2 linked regions of the Paraburkholderia fungorum genome follow. The protein of the gene in region 2 binds, or shares a complex with, the protein of the main gene of each other region. Links are inferred from orthologs where the notes say so. Each region holds a gene or a part of one and is shown on either strand. Other genes may lie near its edges.

Region 1 (8,799 bases), 590 kb from region 2 along the record:
CTCTTCAAAGTCTGGCTGTGGGACAACAACGTCGGACGCTTCTTCGGCTTTTCGGTCGCCGAACTCGGGTCGGAAAACGAGAGCCGTCTGTTCGTGTTGCGCACTGTGCTGAGCGTCGGTTTCCCGGTGGTACCGCTCGCGCTGGCTGCATTGGCTGGTGGAGCGTGGCGGCGCTGGCGCGATCCGCGCGTGGCGTTGCCGGCGATCTTCGCGGGCATCGGTTTCGCCGTGCTGCAAAGCTCGGCGACAGTGCGCGAACTCTACATCCTGCCGTTTATCGCGCCGCTTGCGCTGCTGGCCACGGAAGGTATCGAGCGACTGCCACAGCGTCTGCACACGACCTGGGACATGACGAGCCGTGTGTTCTTCGGCAGCGTGGCCGCGCTCGCGTGGATCATCTGGTCGATCGTCAGCAGTCCGGCGAATACGCATGCGCCGCTGCATCTGCTCGGCCGCTGGTTGCCGCTGGATTGGGTGTCGCCGGTCAGACCCGGCCTGCTCGCCGCCGCGTTGCTGATGACGTTCGGCTGGCTGTGGCTCCTGCCGGTTTTCAGATTCGCGGGCAAATGGCGCGGCGCGTTGAGCTGGTGCGCAGGCGCGATGCTGGCGTGGGGGCTGGTCAGCACGCTGCTGTTGCCCTGGCTTGATTATGCGAAGAGCTATCGCTCGGTGTTCAGGGAATTGGCCGCGAAAACCGATATTGAATGGAACGACGGCGACTGTATGGCCAGTTCCGGCCTGGGCGAATCCGAAGCGCCGATGCTTTACTACTACACCGGCATCGAGCATCAGCCGACTGCGGATACTCGCAGTACCGCCTGTACCTGGCTGATCGTGGAAAGCCACCGTGGCACGACAAAGGCACCGGCAGGCGAGTGGCGTCTTTTCTGGTCCGGCGCGCGTCCTGGCGACACTGACGAGCTATTGCGGGTGTTCGTGCGTACGCCGGACAGCACGACGGACACGGGCAACGATTAATCGGAACGCAGAGAATCGATCCGTTTTAACGGATCATGCGGGCAACGCTAGAACGACGATCCGGGCTTGCGCAAAAAAGCGATCTCTTCATCGGTCGATACCCGCCCAAGCACTGCATTCCGATGTGGAAAACGTCCAAAGCGTTCGATGACCGCCGCGTGCCGCTCGGCGAACCGGTAGTACGATTTGCCGCCCGGCTCCGCTTCCAGCTGCCTGAACAATCGCAGCGATTCGTGCTGGCTGCCCAACGTTTCGTCGTGTTCGAACGGCAGATAAGCAAACGCACGATGGTGCGCGCTGGGCAATAACCGGTCGCCGCCGCTCGCGATCAGCCGTTGCGCGACCTGCAATGCACGGTGATCGGCTGCGAACGCGCGCGGCGTATTGCGGTGACAGTTTCGCGAGAATTGATCCAGCACGATGATCAGCGCCAATGCACCGAGTGGTGTGGCTTGCCAGTGGTCGAGCGTCGAGGCTTTCGTCGGGACGCTTTCCACCTCGTTCGCCACGTCGATCAGCGCACCAAAGCGCTCCCGCAACATCGCATCGAACGCGTTATTGCGCGAAAACCAGAGCTTGCGCTCTTCGCCGAAGCCCGGCGAACCCGGCTCGCCGAACCAGCAATCCAGAACCGCGCGGGCGTCCGGGGCGAGCGCGGCATAATCCGCCGACATCCCATGACACGCATCGCCCGACTCCGGCTCCGGTTCAGCCATTGCGATTGCGCATCCAGTCGGCGGTTTCGAAGAACGAGGCCAGCAGACGTTCTCGCAGCGACTCGTCGAGACCGATGTCTTCCATCGCCCACGCCATGCACCTGAGCCACTGATCGCGCTCGCTCGAAGCAATCGGAAACGGCATATGCCGCGCGCGCAATCGCGGATGACCAAACCGGCTGATGTAGTGATCCGGCCCACCCATCCAGCCGCACAGAAACCAGAAGAATTTGTCGCGCGAACCGTCGAGCGATTCAGGATGCAACGCGCGAATTCCGGCGAAATCCGCTTCCAGATCCATCAGGTCGTAAAAACGGTCGACCAGTTCGCGCACGCGCGCCTCGCCGCCCACCAGATCGAAGGCCGTCGGCTTTGCCGTGGTCACTTCGTCGTTCAAATCGCTCATAACCTGCTCGTCAACCTAAAAACAACCAGAAAGAAAATCTACGCAACCGCGTCATGCGAGCTGACCAGCAGCCTTCGCGCATCCCGTCAAACCCGTCACGTATCACGCATCCCGCAACGACTGCAACGCGGGCCGCGCCAGCACATGCCGCAAGCTCATCCACCCGCCGACACCCGCGCACGCGACGCCGGCCGCAATCCCAACCGGCAGCATCCACGGATCGAAGCTCAGATAAAACTCGAACACGCGCGTCGCCAGCACCCAGCCGATAATCTGCGCACCGACCGCCGCCATCAAACCGGCCAGCGCGCCGACCGCGACGAACTCGGCAATCTGCACCGCCCGGATCTGCCGGTGCGACGCGCCCAACGCCCGCAGCAGCGCGGATTCTCGCATACGCTCATCGCGCGTGCCGGCCAGCGCCGCGTACAGCACCAGCACGCCCGCCGCGAGCGTGAACGCGAACAGGAACTGCACCGCGCCGATCACCTGCTGCAACACGCGCTGAATCTGCGCGAGGATAGGACCGGTGTCGATGGCCGTGAGATTCGGATAAGCGGCGATCAGGCCGTCGATGGTCGACTGCTTTTCCGGCGGCAGATGAAAACTCGTGATGAACGTCGCCGGAAAATCCTTCAACGCGGCGGGCGGCATCAGCACGAAAAAGTTGACCCTGAACGAGCCCCAGTCGAGCTTGCGCACACTCGTCACGGGCGCGTCGATCTGCATGCCGGTCACGTCGAAGCGCAGCGTGTCGCCGGGCTTCACGTTGATCAGCTTCGCGAGCCCCTGCTCGATCGAAATCTGCGGCGTGCTTGTATCGCCGTACCAGGTTCCGCCCGCGATCCGGTTGTCGTCGGGCAATTCCGTCGTGTACGACAGATTGAATTCGCGGTCCACCAGACGCTTCGCGTCGTCGCCCTTGAACGAATCGGGATTGACCGGCTTGCCGTTGATCGCTGTCAAACGCCCGCGCACCATCGGCGCGAGCACCGTGCCGGGCACGCCGTGCGCGTCGAGAAAATGCGTAACCGCGTCACGCTGATCCGGCTGAATGTCGATGATGAATTCATTCGGCGCATCGGGCGGCGTCGATTTGCGCCAGCCCGCGACCAGGTCGTCGCGCGTCATCGCGATCAGCAGCAGACACATCAGGCCGATGCCGAGCGCGGTGATCTGCAACGCGCTGGCACTGCTGCGCCGTTCGAGCGACGCCAGCGCGTAACGCCAGCCGATTCCCGCATTCACGCGCTCGCTGCGCACGAAACGCGCCGCGCCCCACAGCGCCAGCCGCGCGACGCACGCGAACACCAGCAGCCCGCCCGCAAAGCCGCCCGCGACGATTCCGCCGAGCTTCAACTCACCCGCCGCGACGACCAGCAGCGCAGCGAACAGCACGATGCCGAGCGCGTACGCGGCCCATGCGGTGCGCCCCGCTTCGCCCCACTCACGACGCAGCACGCGCACCGGCGGCACACGCGTGAGCGGCAACAGCGGCGGCAAAGCGAAGCCGAGCAGCAGCACGAGGCCGGCGGCGATGCCTTCGAGCGCGGGCCATGCAGTCGGGTAAGGCAGCGCGACGTCGATCAGCGAACCAAGCCAGGTCAGCAACGCGAGATGGCCGAGGAAACCGAGCGCCACACCCAGCGCGCCGCCGATCAAACCGAGCCCGACGAATTCCAGCGTGAACAGCGAGCGCAGCGCCGCCTGGCTGACGCCGAGACAGCGCATCGCCGCACATCCGTCGAGATGACGGCGCATATACCGATGCGCGGCCATCGCGATCGCGACCGCCGCCAGCAGCGCGGTCAGCAACGACACGAGCGTGAGGAAATGACTCGCGCGATCGAGCGTCTGACGCACTTGCGGCTGGCCGTCCTGCAACGATTCGAGCGCGACGCCGCGCATCTTGCCGCCGTCCACCTTGTCGTGCGCGAACTGCGCGAAACGCGCCACTGATTCATCCGTGCCCGCCACCAGCAGCCGGTAAGTCACGCGGCTGCCGAACGTGATCAGCCCGGTCGACTGGACTTCGTCGGCGCGCAGCATCAGACGCGGCGAAAAGTTGACAAACGAAAAGCCGCGATCGAGTTCGCGCGTAATCACCGCGCCGATCGTGAAGCTGCGATTGCCGACCTTCACCGGATCGCCGACATGCAGTTTCAACGCGTCGAGCAACGCCTGGTCGACCCACACGGTGCCGGGCGACGGAATCGATTGCGCGGGATGATCCGCCGAACCGGGCGCGGACGTAATCCGCAGTGCGCCGCGCAGCGGATAGCCGTCCGACACCGCCTTCACCGCGGCCAGCCGCGACACCGGCTGCGCGCCGGTCGAGTTGATCATGCTGGGAAAGATCGCCGTACTGGCCGTGTTCAGGCCCAGCGCTTTGGCTTGTCCGGCGAACACGGGATCGACAGGATGATCCCCCCGGACGATGAAATCGGCGCCGATCATGCGCCGCGCGTCGCGCTCCAGCCCCTGATGCAAGCGGTCGGCCAGAAAGCCGACACTCGACAAAGCCGCGACGGCCAGCACCAGCGCCAGCAGCAGCATCGTCAACTCGCCCGCGCGCCAGTCGCGCGCCGTCATGCGGATAGCCTGGCGCAACAGATCCATGCCGCCAAAACGACGCGCCGCTTTCGACCCCGCGTTAGCGCGCGCCGTGGAACCCCGTACCGTATCGCTCAATCGTGCCTGCTCCTGGCAAAACGCGACACCATATGGGTCGCCATGCCGCGAAAACCGCCCTGCACGCCGCGCCAGAGCCGGGGCAACGCCCAGCCGGCCAGCATCAGGAAGCCCACCATCAAAACCAGAAAGATCAGCGGCACGAACAGCGCCAGCAGCATGCCGCCAACCACGAGACCGTCTTCAGCGGTCGATGTCACGACATTCGACACCGGTTCCGGCGACAGATTGATCAGCGCGCGCGTGCCCGCTTTCGCCAGATGCGCGGTGCCCGCCAGCGTACCGCCCGCGAGCGCGGCAACCGTCAGCAGAGCCGGATCGGCGTGACCGAGCGCACCGGCGGCCAGCACCGCGCCCGCCGGAATGCGAATGAACGTATGAACCGCATCCCATAACGAATCGAACGCGGGAATTTTATCGGCGAGAAATTCGGTGACGGTCAGCACCGCCGCCACGCCGATCACCCACGGCGACGACAGCGCGGACAGCGTATCGGGAAGATGGATGAGGCCGAGGCGTTCGAACACGCCGGCCAGCAGGACCGTCAGATAGAGGCGCAGGCCGCTGCCCCATGAGAGACCCGCAGCGAGCGAAAGTGATTCAAGCATGGCCGCCTCCAGGCGCGCTGTGCGTGCCGGGCGCTTCGACGGGCGGGTCGGATAAAGCCCGCGTCGAAGTCGTCAGACCCGCGCCAAGCCGGCCGCGCCAAAGTGGCCGCGGGCAACGTCAGATGTATTCCATCTCATTATAGCCACGTTAATTCACCGGCCGCAGCGAGTAATTAATTGGTGGCTTCAAGTAGCGCGGTTAAATCGGCATACAACCGACATACCGATTGGCATGCCAGTTGTATTTTCCTGGGATTAATCGATTTGCCTGATCAGGCAAATACTAAAACCTAGTGTCCCGACGACAGCTTCAATCCGATCAGACCGATCACGATCAGCGCCGCGCTAGCGACCCGCGCGACCGTCAACGCCTCGCCCATCATCACGATACCGAAGATGAACGCGCCGACCGCGCCGATCCCCGTCCACACGGCGTAGGCCGTGCCGAGCGGCAACTGGCGCATCGCGACGGCGAGCAGCGCGAAGCTGCAGAGCGCGGTCACGACCGTGAACACGGACGGCCACAAGCGGGTGAAACCTTCGGAAGTTTTGAGGCCGGCCGCCCACGCGACTTCGAGCAAACCGGCAATCAGCAGCAGAAACCAGGACATGAGACCGCTCCAGAATGAAAATGGGGCCGTCCCCGTTTGTGACAGATGCGTAAGGTCGTCCTTACGAAACGTAATTATATCAAAATGAAATGTGTGCTGAATTGGCGCGGGAATCCGCTATATCGCAGCGGTTAAATCGGTGTTGAAGCGCCGTTAAACGCCATTAAGCCGCGCCCACCAGCCGGTAACCGACTCCCGTCTCCGTGACGATATGCTCCGGTTGCGCCGGATCGCGCTCCAGCTTGCCGCGCAGATGCGCCATGTAAATGCGCAGATAGTGAGAACTCTCGACATGCGACGGCCCCCACACGTCGCGCAACAACTGTCGGTGCGTCAGCACGCGGCCCGCATGACGCACGAGCGTCGCAAGCAGCCGGTATTCGATCGGCGTCAGATGGATCGCCGCGCCGTCGCGCGTCACTTGCCTCAAAGCGAGGTCGACCGTGACCGCGCCGAAATGCACCTGCGGCGATTCGTTCGCGCCGCCCTGGTTGCGCCGGCGCATATGCGCGCGGATTCGCGCCAGCAACTCGGAGACGCCAAACGGTTTGGTCAGATAGTCGTCCGCACCGGCATCGAGTGCGGCGACTTTTTCGCTTTCCTGGGTCCGCGCCGACAGCACGATCACCGGCAACTCGCTCCAGCCCCGCAATTCGCGGATCACGTCGAGGCCGTCGGTGTCAGGCAGGCCGAGATCGACGATAACCAGGTCGGGCTTGCGCGTCGCGGCTTCGACGAGACCCTGCTTGCCGGTTTCGGCGTCGTGCACGACGATGCCCTCGCCTTCCAGCGCCGTGCGCACGAAGCGGCGAATCTGCTTTTCGTCTTCGATCAGGACGACCGTGATGCTCGGGTCACTCATGGGTAGGCTTGGAAAGCGGGTTGTGGGGTGAGGTGTGGCTGGAAGCCGCAGGTTGCGCGACATCGGCATCGGTGCGCATCACGGCGCCCAGTTCAGCATGAACCAGCGGTTCAATCGCTTCGTCTTCCAGCGGCTCTGGTGCATCGGGCGGCGTGTCGACCGGCAGCGTGAACCAGAAGCGCGCGCCTTCCACGCGGCCATCCGCGGCGATCCGGTTGAGCGCGCCGATTGTACCGCCGTGCGCTTCGACGATCGCGCGGCAGATCGCAAGGCCGAGACCGATGCCCGGCTTCGCCGATTCCTTCTCGCCGCGCGTAAATTTCTCGAACACGCGTGCTTCCATGCCAGCGGGCAAACCTGGGCCGTTATCGTCGACCGTCACGCGGACCAGCGCGCGGCCGTCCGCGTCCAGCCGTTGCGCACCGATCGTCAACGGCGAAGCCGGCGCGGTGTATTTGGCGGCGTTTTCGAACAGGTTCGAAAAGAGCCGCTCCATCAGCACCGCGTCGAGATGCAGCAGCGGCAGATCGGCGGGCAGCTTCACCTGCACCGGATGACCCGCCAGCACGCGCCTGCACGCGCGCAATGCGGCGCCGACGGTTTCCTCGAGCAGCGTCCACTGCTGATTCAGTTGCAGACTGCCTGCCTGCAGCCGCGCCATATCGAGCAGATTCGTGACGATGCCCGTCATCCGTAAAGCTTCTTCGTGAATCGCTTCGACCAGGTCGTCGCCGGGTTGCGCGCCGGGATGAGCCTCGCGCGATTGCGCCAGCATCGACGAAAAACCGACGATGGTCGTCAACGGCGTGCGCAGATCGTGCGAGATCGCGGACAGCAGCGAGTTGCGCAGCCGCTCCGATTCCATATTGACGAGCGCGTCGCGCGCGATATCGACGTAATGCACGCGTTCCAGCGCCAGCGCGATCTGCGCGGCGAACGCGTCGAGCATGCGCTGCCGCTCGGGCACGTCCAGTTCGCGCTCGTCGCGCAGCACGACGGCGAGCACACCACGCGTGCGCATCGGCGCCTTCAGCGGCAGATACAGCGCGCTCGCGGCGGGCAACGTGTCGGTGCCGCGCCCGGCAGGCTTCTGCTGATCGTAGACCCACTGGCCGACGTCGCTATCGAGCAGTTCGCCTTCGAGCGTGATCGCCGCGTCCGGGTCCTCGATTTTCTGTTTGACCTGATCCGCGCTGTCGGGCAACAGGATCGCGACGCGCGCGCCGAACACTTCGCTCACATGCCGGCTGCCGATCCCGACGATCTGCTCGGTGGTCAGCGCCGCCGCCAGTTCGCGCGCCATCGCGTACATCGCGCCGGTGCGCTGCTCTCGGCGTCGCGCGACACTCGCCTCACGGCGCAGGCTCGACGTCAGATGGCTGATCACGAGCGAAGTCAGCAGCATGCCAAAAAACGTCAGCAGATACTGCGTGTCGGACACCGACAGCGACATGCGCGGCGGCACGAAGAAAAAATCGAACGCGGCGACGCTGAGAAACGACAGCACGACGCCCGGTCCTCTGCCCAGCTTCACGGCGGTAAAAATCACGCCGAGCAGATACAGCATCACGAGGTTCGCCAGATCGATGTGGTCGATCAGGCGGCTCGCCAGCACCGTAATGCCTGAGCAGATCGCCAGCGCGATGCCGTACGCACGCGGCGGCGAACGGCGTTCGCGCGCCGCGCTCAGCGCCTCGCGCCAGGCGTTCGCGGTGGTGTTCAGCAACTGCCGATGCTCGCCGTCGGCGCGTAACGACGACGTGCGGATCAGCGTGAGATCGAGGTCGCCGGTCTGCTCCGCGATGCGCTCGCCAAGCGGCTTGCGCAGCCAGCGCCGCACCCCGGTTCGCGACGACGCGCCCGCCACCAGCTTCGACACGTTGCGCGCCTGCGCATAGCCGATCAGCGCGGTAAGCGCATCGGCAGC
Region 2 (8,542 bases):
GGCCGGCCGAATTCGTTGTTGAACGCGGCGCCGCCGAGCGGGCCGTCGATCATGATCTGCAACGGCGACGCGATGCGGTCGGGACGGCCATACGCTTCGAACTTGTCGTCCGGATTGCGATGGGCGAGCGGCTGTGCAGCGTCGCGCGCGTTTTCCCATGCTTCGACGCCGTCGGGCAATTCCAGATTCGACACCGTGAAGCCCGCGAGACCCGCCTTCGGACGCGCGCCGCGGCCGGTCGCGCCTTCGTCGCGGATTTCACCGCCCGCACCGGTTGCGGCGCCCGGGAACGGCGAGATCGCGGTCGGGTGATTGTGCGTTTCGACCTTCATCAACGTGTGCGTCAGCTCGACGTTGCGGCGATAGTGCTCCGGCAATTCGCTCGCACCAAGTTGCTCCGGCGTGCGCGGGAACCAGCGCTCGGCCATGCCCCCCGCCATGATCGCCGAGTTGTCCGAATACGCGACGATCGTGCCTTGCGGATTCAGCTTCTCGGTATTGCGGATCATGTTGAACAGCGAGATGTCCTGCTTCTCGCCGTCGATGGTCCAGTCGGCGTTGAAAATCTTGTGGCGGCAGTGCTCGCTGTTGGCCTGCGCGAACATCATCAGTTCGACGTCGGTCGGATTGCGGCCGAGCTTCGTGAACGCATCGACCAGATAGTCGATTTCGTCGTCCGCGAGCGCGAGGCCCAGTTCGGTGTTCGCCGCTTCCAGCGCGCCACGGCCGTTGCCGAGCACGTCGACGGTTTGCAGCGGCTTGGCCGGCAGTTCGTCGAACAGATGCAGCGCGTGCTCGCGCGACGGCGCGACGCTTTCGGTCATGCGGTCGTGCAGCGCGGCGGCGACTGCCGCGCGCGCTTCGTCCGACAACGCCTTCTTGCCGCCCAGCAGCCCGCTTTTCAGCGTGACCGTGTATTCGACGCCGCGCTCGATGCGGCGCACCTGCGTGAGGTTGCACAGATGGGCGATGTCGGTTGCCTTGCTGGCCCACGGCGACACCGTGCCGAAACGCGGCACCACGAGGAAAGTTTCGACCGAACCGCGCTCTTTACTTTCTTCGAGCGGATCGCCGTAGTGCATCAGCGCTTCGATCTTCGCGTTGTCTTCAGCGGAGAGCGGGGTTTGAGCGTTGACGAAGTGCAGGAATTGACCGCGCACGCCCGTAATGTTCGGATCGATGCGCGTGAGCGTGTCGAGCAGGCGGGTTTGACGGAAATCGGAGAGGGCCGAAGCGCCGGGGAAACACGAGAAGTGGGCCATGGACTTGACGTTGCGTCGCTCTGCGATGCCGCAGACTCGAACATACAGGCGACGTGAGGCGGAAAGGAAGTCCGGGATTATACCCCGGGAACAGGCTTCCAGCGGGCCTGACGGTGCGGTTTCGGTCCATCCGCCGATGCTGCGTCGATGCGCCGCCCGCGTGGCCGCGCCTTGCGTTTGACTGCTATCATTCGGCCTTTCACCAGATCGGCGCAAGCAGCCCGGCTCATGCCAGGCAGCGCCGCATGTCACGCCAGAACGGATACGCCACTTCGGCGTCCCGCCGGCAACTCGAATCAGAACATGGATGTCATCGTCATTGGCGGCGGAATTGCAGGCGCCGCCACCGCTTATCACCTGCGCGCGGCCGGTCACCGGGTCTGCGTCGTCGAGCGCCACGCCACCGTCGCGCAGGGCGCCACCTATGGCCACGGCGGCACGGTCCTGCCCACGCCGCTCGACGTCTGGTTCGGCCCGACCTTCATGGCGAGCCGCCAGAACGCCCGCAACGGCGTGATCAGCAAGGTCGGCTTCAATGGGCAGGCGCGTCAGTTCGTCAAGCAATTGTCCGCGCTGCAGGAACCGGACGCGTTCAGCCGCCAGTTCGGCCTGCTGCGTCCGCTGATCGAAGCGTCGCGCGACGCGTTGATCGATGTCGAATCGCGCTTCGGTCTCGAATTCGAACAGTCGAACGGCGTGCTTTATCTGGTGCGCTCGCAGCAGGAATGGGAGCAGACTCAAGCCGCGCTCGAATTGCTGCGCCAGTACGAAGTCCCGCATCACGTGCTGACGCCGGCCGAATGCGCGGCGTTCGAGCATTCGGTGCGCACCGAACCGGAGTTCGCCGGCGGCGTGCTGTTCGACCAGGACCGCACGGCCAACTGCCCGCTGTTCGCCAAACTCATCAAGCAGACGCTCGACGCGCAAGGCGGCGTGCAATTCATGCTCGGCTGCGAAGTGTCGGCGATCCGTCTCGAAGGACAACGCGCGTCGGTGGAACTGGCGCCGCGTCCAGGTTCGGACGCCCGTTCACGCGAAGTCGACGTGATTCACGCCGACGCGGTTGTCGTGGCGGCCGGTCATGGCAGCCTGTCGTTGCTCGAACCGCTGGGTTTGAAGCTGCCGCTGCATCCGCTGCGGCTGCATACGCTGGTCGCGCCGATCGCGCACGAGGAATGCGCGCCGCATGTGGCGATCGTCGACGCAGTGAAGCGGATCGGCATCAGCCGGATGAATCACCGGTTGCGGATTGCGGGCGGTGCGGTGCTGCAAAGCGCCGGCCAGATCGACAAGCCGTTGGGCGAAGCAGTCACGAAAGAAGCGCTGGCGCTGCTCGGCCAGGCCACGCATGACTGGATTCCGGGCGCCGCGCGGATTTCGGCGGCGCTGCCGTGGGAAGGCGTCAAGCTGCTGTCGCCGGATGGCTTGCCGGTGATCGGCAATGCGCTGCATCCGCGTCTGTTCGTCAATGTCGGACATGGTCCGGCGGGCTGGGGCCTCGCTTGCGGAGCGGGCAAGCTGGTCGCCGATCTGATTTCAGGCCAGACGTCCGATTTGCCGGCCGATACGCTGGCCGCACTGCGGGCAGAACGGTTTCAATAAGCCTGTCGCTTCTGCATCAAATCCACTTGAAAACGTATTGGCGATCATGAGAACCACAAGGTTTTCATGATCGCCGGTTGCGTTCTTTTGCGTCCGGTCGCGTCTGTTTGCGAGCACACGCGACGACCGCTCCCGCAATTCCCGCTGCAAATGGCGCGCACGTACCAACGCGGGCCGGAAAGAGCCGCGCATCGCGCCCGCATCGGCACTAACATAGCGATTTCCTTTGCTTGCGCGTGCTGCAACGAGCACGCGAAACGCCAGGTCCGCCATGACAGACGCCGAACACACGCCGCCTACCCTCATCAACCCGCATCATCGGGCGCTGCCCCTGCTGACGCTGACGGATCTGCGGATCGCCGAATCGCAAGCTCAAGCCGCACTGCCCCCGCACACGCTGATGGGCCGCGCCGGGCAATCGGCGGCGAGCTTTCTGCATGAGCAGATCACCCGCGACACGTCGGTCGAAAAATCGAAGCAGCGCGTGTGGCTGATCGCCGGCCCCGGCAATAACGGCGGCGACGCGTTGATTCTCGCGGCCGAATTGCACAAGGTGGGAATCGCCGTCGAGTTGTGTATGCCCGTCGACGTGAAACCGGACGACGCCCGCTGGGCACTCGACACGGCCCGCGCCGCGGGCGTGCCGATCACACCGGAACCGCCTGCATCGCTGGACGGCTTCCGCTGGCTCGTGGACGGCATGTTCGGCATCGGCCTGACGCGTCCGCTCGAAGGCGTGTTCGCGAATGTCGCGCGGCAGTTGTCGCAGCGGGCAAAAGCGCGGCCCAGAAAAGGCGGCGTTCTCGCGCTCGACGTTCCAAGCGGACTCGACAGCGACACCGGCACGGTCGTCGGCAATGGCGACGGCGTCGCGGTCTGCGCGACTCACACGATCACCTTCATCGGCGCGAAGCCGGGTCTGTTCACCGCGCAGGGGCGCGACCTCGCCGGCCAGGTGACTGTCGCGCCGATCGGCGTCGACATTGGCGCGCGCACGGTCGTGCAATTGAACGCGCCCGAGCTTTTCAGCGCGTTCCTGCCGCCGCGCGATTTCGCGACCAACAAGGGCACGTTCGGCAGCCTCGCGGTGGTCGGCGGCGATACGGGGATGTGCGGCGCGCCGATCCTCGCGTCGCGCGCGGCGCTCTACACCGGCGCGGGCAAAGTGCACGTCGCGCTGCTGGGCGACGGCGCTCCGCCTTACGATCCGCCGCATCCCGAACTGATGCTGCATCCCATCGACGATCTGCCGCTCGATTCGATGGATGCGCTGGCGGTCGGCTGCGGCATGGGGCACCGCGAGCGCGCGACGCGCGTCATGCACGACGTGCTGCCGCTCGACGTGCCCAAACTGTTCGATGCCGATGCACTGAACCTGATCGCCAAAGATCCCGCTCTGGCCGACGAAGTGACCGCGCGCGGCGTGCAAGGCGACCCTTGCATCCTGACGCCGCATCCGCTCGAAGCCGCGCGCCTGCTCGGCAGCGACGCCGCCGCCGTGCAGCGCGACCGCGTCGGCGCGGCCCGCGCGCTGGCCGCGCGCTTTGCGAGCGTCGTGGTTCTGAAAGGGACAGGCACGATCGTCGCGGCGCCGGACGGCCGCCTCGCGATCAACCCGACCGGCAACGCGGCGCTCGCCACGGGCGGCACCGGCGACGTGCTCGGCGGGATCATCGGCGCATTGCTCGCGCAACATTTGCCACGCTACGAGGCGGCTCTCGCGGGCGTGTTCCTGCACGGCCTCGCCGCCGACACCCTCACCGCGCAAGGCCATGGGCCGGCCGGCCTGACAGCAGGCGAACTCGCACCGATGGTGCGCACCCTGCTGAACCGTATGTTCTATCCGCCGACGGCCGCATAACGCCGGCCTGACGCGCACCGTCGTCCCAACTTTTGCGCGCGATGCCCAAACCCATGCAGGCTGTCACGCATCGCCGCTATACTGGACAACTGCGCCGCGTGTCGGGTCGATCGCGGGCAGCAGCGAAGTTTCAACCGGAGCCCGAAGGCTCTGCGGCTCGTCAAGAGCCGGTTGAAACTTCACTGCCGCCCGCGTCGCGAACCCGGCTGCGCGGCATCGTTCTAACAGCATCGTTGCATCATCCTCGGCAGCGCTTCACGCGCGGCCTTTCTTCGTGCCCCCTGGTTAGACGGACGCTATGACCCAGAACTCGCTCCCCTCCTGGTCCTCGCTGCAAACGCATTACGAGAAGATTCGCGATGCGCACATGCGCGACTGGTTCGCCCCCGAGAACGACCCCGCCCCTACCCGTGCCGAGCGCTTCGCGTTCGCGGGCGGCGGACTCGCGGCCGATTTCTCGAAGCACCGTATCACCGATGAAACCCTGAAGCTGCTCGTGCAACTCGCGCGCGAAGCCGGCGTCGAAAAACGCCGCGACGCGATGTTCGCGGGCGAGGTCGTCAACCCGACCGAAGGCCGCGCCGCGCTGCATACCGCGTTGCGCGCGACCGATCCGAAAGCGCCGTTCCACGCCGAGATCAAGGCCGAACGCGCGAAGATGGCCGCGTTCGCCGACCAGGTGCGCAGCGGCGCATGGACCGGCTACACCGGCAAGCGGATTCGCTACGTGGTGAACATCGGCATCGGCGGCTCGGATCTCGGGCCGAAGATGGTCGTGCACGCGCTGCATCATCTGGCTACGCCGGAGATCACCACGCACTTCGTGTCGAACGTCGACGGCGCCGACCTGTACAACGTGATGCAGCAGATCGATCCCGAGGAAACGCTCGCGATCATCGTGTCCAAGACCTTCACGACGCTCGAAACGATGACCAACGCGCGCTCGCTGCGCGACTGGTTCGTCGAAAAGGGCTGCCCGGAAAGCGCACTGGCGAAGCATTTCGTCGGCGTGTCGGCGAACCCGGCGGAAGTGGTCAAGTTCGGCATCGCGAAAGAGAACGTGTTCGAGATGTGGGACTGGGTCGGCGGCCGCTATTCGCTGTGGTCGGCGGTCGGTCTGTCGATCATGATCGCGGTCGGCCCGCAGCAGTTCGATGAACTGCTCGCCGGCGCGAACGAGATGGATCAGCATTTCCGCGATGCGCCGCTCGAAAAGAATTTGCCGGTGCTGCTCGGCATGATCGGCATCTGGTATCGCAACTTCTTCGGCTCGCAAAGCTACCTGGTCGCGCCGTATTCGGAAGCGCTGCATTTCCTGCCGTCGTATCTGCAACAGCTGGAGATGGAGAGCAACGGCAAGTCGGCACGGCTCGACGGCGCGTTCGTCGACTATCCGACGTCGGCGGTGACGTGGGGCGAGCCTGGCACGAACGGCCAGCATGCGTTCTTCCAGATGCTGCATCAAGGGCCGACCATCGTCCCGATCGACTTCGTTGCTGTGCTGACGCCGGAGCATCCGCTGGCGAGCCATCATCCGAAGCTGCTGGCTAACTGCTTCGCGCAAAGCGAGGCGTTGATGCTCGGCCGCACGCTTGAAGAAGCGAAGAAAGTGGCGGGCCCGGACAAGCCGGAACTCGCGCCGCATCTGACCTTCCCGGGCAACCGGCCGACCGCCACGCTGATACTCGATGCGCTCACTGCGCGTTCGCTCGGCGCGTTGATCGCGTTGTACGAACACAAGGTGCTGGTGCAGGCGTCGGTGTGGAACATCAACCCGTTCGATCAATGGGGCGTCGAACTCGGCAAGATTCTCGGCAAGGTGGTGGAGGCCGATCTGACCGCCGCAAGCGTGGACGAGAAGAAGCATGACTCGTCGACCTCGGCGCTGATCGCGCGCGCGCGGGCCGCGTTGAAGAAATGAGCGATGCTTCGGGTTGAATCCCGCTGCTTCTAGCAGGAATGAATAGCGGAAATGAAAAAGCGGGCCTTCGTGGCCCGCTTTTTTTATAGCAACGACTTTTGTCGATAGCGCTGGATCAGGCCAGCCGCCCCGCTTCGATCGTCACCGTCTTGTCGCAACGACGCGCCAGTTCGATGTCATGCGTAACGAGAATCAGCGTGGCGCCGTTCGCGCGATTCATCTCGAACATCAGATCGATCACAGCGTGACCGGTCGCGGCATCGAGACTGCCGGTGGGTTCGTCGGCGAACAGGATAGCCGGATGCGTGACGAAGGCCCGCGCCAACGCCACACGCTGCTGTTCGCCACCGGACAGCAACTTCGGATAGTGCCCGGTACGCTGCCCAAGGCCGACCTGCTCCAGCAGACCACGCGCCCGTTGCGCCGCCTCGCGCGTGCCGACGCCGCCTTGCAACTCGAGCGGCAACGTGACGTTCTCGAGCGCGGTCAGGTGCGGCATCAGTTGGAACGACTGGAACACGAAGCCGACCGATCCGCTGCGCAACGCAGCCCGCCCGTCTTCGTCGAGTTCGCCGAGTTCCCGGCCCAGCAACCGAACCGAGCCCGAACTCGCGCTGTCCAATCCCGCGAGCAAGCCAAGCAGCGTAGACTTGCCCGACCCGGATGCACCGACGATTGCCACACTGCTGCCGGCATCGATAGCAAGATCGATATCGTCGAGAATCGTCAGTTCGCCCGCTGCATCCTTAACCTTCTTGCACAAACCCCGCACTTCAATGACTGGATCAGTTTTGTTTAGCATGGTGAAGCGTAGGTTGAAAGTGCTCGCCATAGCCCCGCGCGCCGCAGCGCTGTCTACAGCATTCGGCTCGACCGTGATGGCCGCCGCCCTTTTTTCGATGCCCTTCGCGGCCCAGGCCGCCAATGCGCCCGAACCTGCCCGGCCGGTGATCGTCGTACTCGGCGACAGCATCTCCGCCGAATACGGCCTGCCTCGCGACACTGGCTGGGTTGCGCTGATGCGCCAGCGTCTGTCCGACGAGCGAATCGATTATAGCGTCGCCAATGCCAGCATCAGCGGCGACACCACCAGCGGCGGACGGGCCCGCTTGCCGGCGCTCATGCAACGCCTGAAGCCGAGCATCGTGATCGTCGAACTCGGCGCCAACGACGCATTGCGAGGCGTGCCGCTTTCCACCACCGAAGACAACCTGCGCACGATCATCGAGCAGGCTCAACAGGGACATGCAAAGGTCGTGCTGGTGGGCATGTACGTCCCGCCCAATTACGGCCCCGACTACACGCAAAAGTTCCACGGCCTGTATGGCGATCTGTCGAAGGAATTGCGCGTGCCGTTAGTGCCGTTCCTGCTCGCCGGCATCGCCGACAAACCGGACATGTTCCAGGCCGATCAGATGCACCCGACCCAGCAGGCACAGCCAGTGCTACTCAACAACGTGTGGCCTGCAGTAAAGCCACTCCTTCGTACAAGTTCGTCGCACTGAAAAGCTGCTAACAACTTGTTTCCAGAACTTTGGGAACGCGGATCGGCAAGTTTGTTCTGACACTTTCCTATCCCGTGTCACCCCGCTCGTTTCGCTAGAGCGACTTCCGAGGAGATAACGTGAAATACCTACCGTTAATCGCTTTGACCGTGGCAATTTCTGCCTGCGCCGCTCAACCGCCTGCTGGCGTTCAATCCGTCGGACAAAGCCAGCAACCGCCGAAGGCCGTGGCCACCTGCATCGCGCAGAAATGGGCCGACGGTTCGCAACAGCAGGTTGTCACGCAAAATACCCTGGCCAACGACCAGGCCATGGACGTGTATGTGCCGGGTCAGCAACCGCCTAACGGCGCTGCAGCTGTGGTGCGTCCGTCCTACAGCGGCCCGGGCAC

What was found.
Region 1: the proteins of BLS41_RS08840 (region 2) and BLS41_RS06210 are in contact, whole or in part, in a cryo-EM structure (PDB 9GE8), measured with the Escherichia coli proteins. The link is inferred for Paraburkholderia fungorum from one-to-one orthologs.

The regions. Positions count from the first base shown.
Region 1 is NZ_FNKP01000001.1:1,402,873-1,411,671, reverse strand. Bases 1,998-5,191 are described here. They hold BLS41_RS06210 (ABC transporter permease), read right to left. Parts: upstream 4,792-5,191; coding sequence 2,203-4,791; downstream 1,998-2,202. Other genes in these bases: BLS41_RS06205 (DUF4126 domain-containing protein), read right to left, coding at 4,788-5,191; BLS41_RS06215 (group II truncated hemoglobin), read right to left, coding at 1,998-2,100. In the rest of the region: BLS41_RS06225 (ArnT family glycosyltransferase), read left to right, coding at 1-978; BLS41_RS06220 (DUF924 family protein), read right to left, coding at 1,026-1,694; more of BLS41_RS06215, read right to left, coding at 1,687-1,997; more of BLS41_RS06205, read right to left, coding at 5,192-5,399; quaternary ammonium compound efflux SMR transporter SugE, read right to left, coding at 5,690-6,010; two-component system response regulator KdpE, read right to left, coding at 6,174-6,872; BLS41_RS06190 (DUF4118 domain-containing protein), read right to left, coding at 6,865-8,799.
Region 2 is NZ_FNKP01000001.1:1,995,989-2,004,530, reverse strand. What follows is about bases 5,606-8,542. They hold BLS41_RS08840 (ABC transporter ATP-binding protein), read right to left. Parts: upstream 7,449-8,542; coding sequence 6,762-7,448; downstream 5,606-6,761. Other genes in these bases: BLS41_RS08830 (hypothetical protein), read left to right, coding at 8,271-8,542; BLS41_RS08835 (arylesterase), read left to right, coding at 7,447-8,151; pgi (glucose-6-phosphate isomerase), read left to right, coding at 5,606-6,646. Outside these bases: purL (phosphoribosylformylglycinamidine synthase), read right to left, coding at 1-1,262; BLS41_RS08860 (FAD-dependent oxidoreductase), read left to right, coding at 1,566-2,864; BLS41_RS08855 (hypothetical protein), read right to left, coding at 2,799-3,137; BLS41_RS08850 (bifunctional ADP-dependent NAD(P)H-hydrate dehydratase/NAD(P)H-hydrate epimerase), read left to right, coding at 3,136-4,725; more of pgi, read left to right, coding at 5,024-5,605.